2 regions of the Mesorhizobium sp. Arg314 genome follow, and region 1 is predicted to be linked to the other one. Evidence: predicted binding sites of a transcription regulator. Region 1 holds the regulator's gene; the other holds the start of a gene.
What was found. Region 1 encodes PhoB, which activates phosphate uptake and scavenging genes when phosphate is short. Its sites were predicted from a motif close to TGTCATNNANCTGTCAT; they were not measured.
Positions count from the first base shown of each region.

Region 2: the regulator PhoB is predicted to act here: its motif matches at 1,669-1,685, upstream of ACWGS9_RS09575 (alkaline phosphatase D family protein).

Region 1 covers NZ_JBSKBP010000013.1:62,094-65,751, reverse strand. Annotated here, with positions in the region: gene ACWGS9_RS16085 (ROK family protein) at 1-1,228, shown strand, start outside; gene phoB (phosphate regulon transcriptional regulator PhoB) at 1,453-2,142, opposite strand; gene phoU (phosphate signaling complex protein PhoU) at 2,158-2,865, opposite strand; gene pstB (phosphate ABC transporter ATP-binding protein PstB) at 2,885-3,658, opposite strand, start outside.
Region 2 covers NZ_JBSKBP010000007.1:66,851-70,508, forward strand. Annotated here, with positions in the region: gene ACWGS9_RS09575 (alkaline phosphatase D family protein) at 23-1,597, opposite strand; gene ACWGS9_RS09580 (MFS transporter) at 1,908-3,191, opposite strand; gene ACWGS9_RS09585 (TetR/AcrR family transcriptional regulator) at 3,270-3,658, shown strand, end outside.

The DNA.
Region 1 (3,658 bases):
CGGAATCCGCCACGACGATTTGCGCCGGCGCAACCGCGCCATGGTGATTTCGGCCGTGCGCCGCGCCGGCCAGCCATCGCGAACGGAGATTGCCGCCACCACCGGGCTCAGCCACTCGACCATTTCGGCGATTTCCGCCGATCTGATCCAGGAGGGCATTCTCACCGAGAGCAAGGCCAACGAGCCGACGGCGTTGAAACGCGGCCGTCCGCAGATCGGCCTGGCGCTGAACCCCGAAGCCGCCGCGGTGCTGACCGTGGTGCTGTCGCTGAACTTCCTGTCGGTCGCCGTCATCGACTACGCCGGCCAGGTGATTGCCGAGGAACAGCAGCGCCTGGACACGCTTGTCATGCCGCGCGACGAGCTGATCGGCGCATGCATGGCAATCGTCCGGCGCCGGCTGCAGGATCCCGACCTCGACGTGGGCAGCGTCGCCCGCATCGCCATGGGCATTCAGGGCATCACCGATTCCCGGGCACGCGCCATGCTGTGGTCGCCGATCACCCCGCTGACCGACATTCCTTTTGCCGACATCCTGGAGAAGGAATTCGGCATCCCCGCCACCATGGAGAACGACTGCAACATGATGGCGGTGGCGCTGCAATGGCGCGATCCCGAGCGCTATCGTGACGATTTCATCGCCATCCTGCTCTCGCACGGCATCGGGATGGGCCTTGTGTTGAAGGGCACACTGTTCACCGGCACGCATTCCTCGGGCGGCGAGTTTGGCCACATGATCCATCGTCCGGGCGGCGCGCTTTGCCGATGCGGCCGCCGCGGCTGCGTCGAGGCCTATGCCGGCAATTATGCGATCTGGCGCAGCGCCATGAAGATAAGCGAGGACGCCTCGCCGGTCGATGTCGGCGACGCCGACATGCGCGCCCTTGCCGCGAAGGCGCGCGAAAAGGACGGCCCGGAGCGCGAAGCCTACCGCCGCGCCGGCGAGGCGCTGGGATTCGGCCTCGGCAACCTGTTCGCGCTGATCGATCCGGCGCCGGTCGCCATGGTCGGCGTCAGCGCCGCCGCTTTCGACCTGATCGAGCCGGCGCTGAGAGAAGCGATCGCCCAGACCGCCGGCGGCCAGCATTCGACATCAATCTCCTTCGACACCGAACCGAACGAATTGCCGCTCATCCGCGAAGGCTGCGCCATGCGCGCGCTGACCTTCGTCGACCAGGAGATTTTCGCGCCCGGGGGCCAGGCGAGAGCGGGCAAGCACGTCGCATGAACTGCAGGCTCAAGCGCCGGGATATGCTGAGATTCAGGTCAGGCCGAGTCGAGAATGGTGGATTCCGAGAACCGGCCTACGCCGGCCGTAGCCTTCATAGACGGAGACACTTGTGAGGGCTTCGGCCGGCGAAGGCCGGAACGGAGCGTACTTAAGTACGTGAGTACCGGAAGCGCAGGAAGCCACCATTCGCAGGCCGGCCTCACCTGAATATCGGCATATCCCTAATCTTCCCTGATCGCGTAGCCCGCCCCGCGGATGGTGCGGATGACGTCCGGCATGCGGCCGTTGTTGACGGCCTTGCGCAGGCGTCCGACATGCACGTCGACCGTGCGCTCGTCGATATAGATCGTCTCGCCCCAGACATTGTCGAGCAGCTGGCTGCGCGAGAATACCCGGCCGGGATGCCGCATCATGAATTCGAGCAGCCGGAACTCGGTCGGGCCGAGCCTGATCTCGCTCTTCTTGCGGTAGACGCGATGCGATTCGCGGTCGAGCACGATGTCGCCGACCTTGAGCACGCTGGACAGCACCTCCGGCTTGGCGCGGCGTAGCAGCGCCTTGACGCGGGCCATGAACTCCGGCGTCGAGAACGGCTTGACCAGATAGTCGTCGGCGCCGGTCGAGAGGCCGCGCACGCGGTCGCTTTCCTCGCCGCGCGCCGTCAGCATGATGATCGGCAGCCGCTCGGTCTCGGGCCGCATCCTGAGGCGCCGGCAAAGCTCGATGCCGGAAACGGCCGGCACCATCCAGTCGAGCACGAGCAGGTCGGGAACGTTTTCCTGAAGGCGGATTTCGGCCTCGTCGCCGCGGGTCACCACTTCGACCTGGTAACCCTCGGATTCGAGATTGTAGCGGAGCAGCACCCCCAGCGGCTCCTCGTCCTCCACCACCATGATGCGTGGCGCGATCATTGCAGGTTACCCTTGTCAGGCCGCCGGCGCCGACATTGCCGTCTCGTCCTGCTTCGGGCGATTCGCGGGCAATTGCATGCCGGTCAGCACATAGTAAGCGTTCTCGGCGATGTTGGTCACATGGTCGCCGATGCGTTCGAGATTCTTGGCGCAGAACAGAAGATGCGTGCAAGCGGTGATGTTGCGCGGGTCCTCCATCATATAGGTCAGGAGCTCGCGGAAGACGGAGGTGTATTTGACGTCGATGCGCTCGTCGTCGTTGCGAAGCTTGGCCAGCGCCGTGGCATCGCCCACCGTATATTCCTGGATCACGGCCTGGACCTGGATCAGCACCAGCTGCGCCATGGAATCGATCGAATGCGTGAGGTCGCGCGGCGCCGCGCTGACGCCTACCGAACCGACGCGCTTGGCGATGTTCTTGGCAAGGTCGCCGATGCGTTCGAGGTCGCCCGCCATGCGGATCGAGCCGACCACGTGGCGAAGATCGTCCGCCATCGGCTGCCGCTTGGCGATCAGTGTGATGGCGCGGTCGTCAAGCTCGCGCTGACGCGCGTCCATGATGGCGTCGTCGGAGACGACGCGCTGTGCCAGCGCATTGTCGGTCTCGAGCAGTGCCCTGGTCGAAGCGCCGACCATGGAGCCGGCGAGATCGCCCATGTCGTTTATAAGCCGGCTGATCTGCCTCAAATCCTCGTCGAAGGAGGCGACGGTATGTTCGGCCATATTGATGTCCTCGATGAACTCAGCCGAAGCGGCCGGTGATATAGTCCTGCGTGCGCTTCTCGCGCGGCGAGGTGAAGATCTTCTCGGTCCGGTCGAACTCCACCAGCTCGCCGAGATACATGAACGCCGTCTGCCGCGACACGCGCGCCGCCTGCTGCATGTTGTGGGTGACGATGACGATCGTGTAGTCGACCTGCAACTCGTCGATCAGTTCCTCGATCTTGGCGGTAGACAGCGGATCGAGCGCCGAGGCCGGTTCGTCGAGCAGGATGACTTCCGGCTTCACCGCCACGGTGCGGGCGATGCACAGGCGCTGCTGCTGGCCGCCGGAAAGGCTCAGGCCGCTGGCGTTGAGCTTGTCCTTGACCTCGGTCCAGAGCGCGGCGCGCTTCAGCGCCTGCTCGACGCGGCTGTCCATCTCGGCCTTGCTGATCTTCTCATAGAGCCTGACGCCGAAGGCGATGTTTTCGTAGATCGACATCGGGAACGGCGTCGGCTTCTGGAACACCATGCCGATCTTGGTGCGCAGCAGGTTGAGGTCCTGCGAGCGGTCGAGGATGTTCTTGCCGTCTAGCATCACCTGCCCTTCCGCGCTCTGCTTCGGATAGAGCTCGTAGATGCGGTTGAGCACGCGCAGCAGCGTCGACTTCCCGCAGCCCGACGGCCCGATGAAAGCGGTCACGCTGCGCTCGGGCAGGGACAGGTTGATGTCCTTCAGCGCCTTCGACTGGCCATAGTAGAAGTTGAGGTTCTTGACCTCGATCTTGGCCTTCTCGACGGTCGTGTCGGCTAC
Region 2 (3,658 bases), on a different contig from region 1:
ATCACCTGAATATCGACACAGCCTAAGCCGACCGCACCGGGTCGAGCGTCACCTTGTAGAGCTCGTTGTCGTCGCGATCCATCAGCCGCACGGTGAGCTGTTCTGTCGCACCGGAAATATCGACCAGACCGAAGAACTGCAGGCCCGCCGAGGGCGGCAGGTTCTGGCCCTGCTCGGCGGTCGGCGCCTTGATGAACTTCAGCTCCGGTCCGAAAGTCATATCGAGGTCGTTGGGGCCGAAGGTGCCGGCGTGGATCGGACCTGAGACGAATTCCCAGAACGGGTTGAAATCCTGGAACTGGGCCTTGTCGGGGTTGTAGTAATGCGCCGCGGTGTAGTGGACGTCCGCGGTGAGCCACACTGTATTGGTGATGCCGGCATTCTTGATGAAGCGCAGCACATCGGCGAATTCGAGCTCGCGGCCCTTCGGCGCGCCATTGTCGTTGTTGCTGACGGCCTCGAAGCCAACCTTCTTCGCCGCGTCGTCCCAGACGACAAGGCTGAGCGGCATGTCGGCGGCAATGATCTTCCAGGTCGCCTTGGAATTTGCCAGCTCGCGCTTCAGCCACTTGGACTGCTCTTCGCCGATCATGCGCGACTTCGGCGTCAGCGTCTCTTCCAGGTCGGGGCCGTTCGGGCCGCGATAGGAGCGCATGTCGAGGAAGAACACGTCGAGCAGCGGCCCATGCGAAATCTTGCGGTAGACGCGGCCCGGCTCCGAAGGCTCGTAACGGATAGTCGTCATCTCATGGAAGGCGCGCGCCGCACGCGCCGCCAGCACATGGATCGATTTTTCCGTGTAGCGGTTGTCGGCGCTCAGATTCTTCGAATCCGACCAGTTGTTCAGTACCTCGTGGTCGTCCCACTGGTAGAAGGTCGGGCAGATGGCGCTAAGCGCGAGCACGTGCTTGTCCATCATGTTGTACTTCCACTGGTCGCGGTACTCGTCCAGCGTCTCGGCGACCTTGCGCTTGCCGTCGATCATGACGACGTTCTTCCACTTGCCGCCGCCGGGCAGGTCGACCTCGTCCTTCATGGCGCCGTCGGCATAGATCGTGTCGCCGGAGTGCAGGAAGAAGTCCGGCGTGTGCTTGGCGATGGTCGAGTAGGTCTTCATGCCGGTCTCGTCGATGCCCCAGCCCTGACCGGCGGTGTCGCCCGACCAAGCGAAGCGCACGTCGCGCTTGGACGACGGCGCGGTGCGGAAACGGCCGACGATCGGCTCGGAGACGGTGTTGATGTCGGAAAGATCGGCCGCGACCATGCGGTAAAAGATGTCCTGGTCGGAGGCGAGGTCGGTGAGCAGGCGCTTGACCGTGTAGTCGCTGGCCGGCGAGGTATCGAGCGGCGCGAGCCTGGTGGCGTTGGCGAAGCTTTCGGTCGTCGACACTTCGTACATGACGCGCGCCGGACGATCGGTGCGGGTCCAGGCCATGCCGGACGTCGCGTCGACGTCGCCGGACTGGACGCCATGGGTGAAGGCCGGGCGCTGGTTGGCGCGCGAATAGTAAGGCAGAGCGAGGCCGGAGGCACCGACAAGGCCAAAGGCGCTGGCCGAGGTGACGAAAGCGCGGCGGGTCAACGAGAGCTTGTTCATGGCTGTCTCCGGATGGCGTTGAACGGGACCGCCAAGCTGTCGCCTCAATGTTTCAGGCGCATTTCGGAACCATGAAGTTTTGATAACAGTGCACTCTTCTCCTTCTCCCCTTGTGGGAGAAGGTGGATCGGCGCGCAGCGCCGAGACGGATGAGGGGTGTTCCAGCGGAGTGACGCGTTGACGTTCCTGTGGGTGAGGCGGCGCTGACGCTCCAGCGGAGCGAGACGCCGGCATTCCCTGGAACACCCCTCATCCGACCGAGCTTCGCTCGGCCACCTTCTCCCACAAGGGGAGAAGGGAAAGATGCGCCTTAAGCGGCCTGCGGCTCCGGCTCGAAGGCCGGCCTGCTCGTATTGATCAGCAGCGAGATACAGGCCGCCGCGATACCGGTCATGCCGGCAATCAGGAACGCCAGTTCGTAATTACCCTGCAGCTCGCGCATCGTGCCGCCAAAGGCGGCGGCCGCCGCCGCGCCCACCTGGTGGCCGGCGACGATCCAGCCGAACACGATCGGCCCGCTGCGGTCGCCAAAAGCCTCGTTGGCGAGCCTCAGCGTCGGCGGCACGGTGGCGATCCAGTCAAGCCCGTAGAGCACGGCGAAGATGACCAGGCTGGTCGCCGAGAAGCCGGAATAAGGCAGGTAGATCAGCGACAGCCCGCGCACCGCGTAGTAGACGCCAAGCAGCTTGCGCGGATCGAAGCGGTCGGTGAGCCAGCCGGACAACGTGGTGCCGATCAGGTCGAAAATGCCCATCATCGACAGCAGGCCGGCGGCCTGCACCTCGCCGATGCCCATGTCGCCGCAAAAGGCGATGAGATGCGTGCCGACCAGACCGTTGGTGGTGAAGCCGCAGACGAAGAAGGTGGCGAACAGATACCAGAACACCCTGGTACCCGCCGCGCGGCGCAGCGTGTTCAACGTATGCGCGAGGAAGTTGCCCTGTGATGCCGGCGATACCGGCGGCACGTCGTCCGCATCGGCGCCGTAGCGCACCTGGCCGATCGAAGCGGGACGCTCGGGCACCAGCAGCAAGACGAACGGTATCAGCGCCGCCGTTGCGATCGCCACGGCAATCGCCACCGGCTTCCAGCCGCCGCTCTGCGCCAGCGAGGCGATCAGCGGCAGGAACACCAGCATGCCGGTGGCACTGGACGCCGACATCAGGCCCATCATCAGACCGCGATTGGTCTTGAACCAGCGGTTGACGATCGTAGCACCCAGCACGCTCGCCACCGCGCCGGAGCCGATGCCGGAAAACACCCCCCAGGTGAGGAAAAGATGCCATGGCTCGGTCATGAACAGGCTGAGCGCGGTCGATCCCGACATCACCAGCAACGCGCCGAGCAGCGTGCGGCGCAGCCCGATGCGCTCCATCAGCGCCGCGGCGAACGGTCCGGTCAGCCCGTAGAGCAGGATGCCGACACTGGCGGCCCAGGACGTAACGTCGCGGCGCCAGCCAAAACTCTCTTCCAGCGGAACCATCATCACCGACGGCGCCGAGCGCAGCCCGGCCGCGATCAGCAGGCAGAAGAAGATGACGGCAACGACGACGAAAGCGTAGCGCTGGCCAAACGGACGAGACTGAGCTATCATGTTACTGACCGGTACGTTGCAATGGGGTTATGGCTTACATACGTACCGGTCAGTAACATTGTCAAGCGAGTTGTTTGCATGCCATCGGACAATAAAATTGAAGCGTCGATCAACGAGGCGCCCGCGCCGAGGGCGGCGGACAAGATCCTCGACGTGGCGCGCGACCTTTTTTATCGCGAGGGCATCAGGGCGATCGGCGTCGACGAGATCGTCAGGCGCGCCGGCGTCACCAAGCCGAGCCTCTACCGCAGCTTCCCGTCCAAGGATGAGCTCGCTGCCTCCTATCTGCGCAAATACGACCTTGAGTTCTGGGAACGCTTCGACGAGGCTGTCGACGCGCATCCGGGCAATCCACGCGCCCAGATCATCGCTTTCCTGACCCGTGTCGGCAAACGCACGCAGAAACCCGACTATCGCGGCTGCGGTATGACCAACGCGGCGGTGGAATATCCCGAGCGCGGGCATCC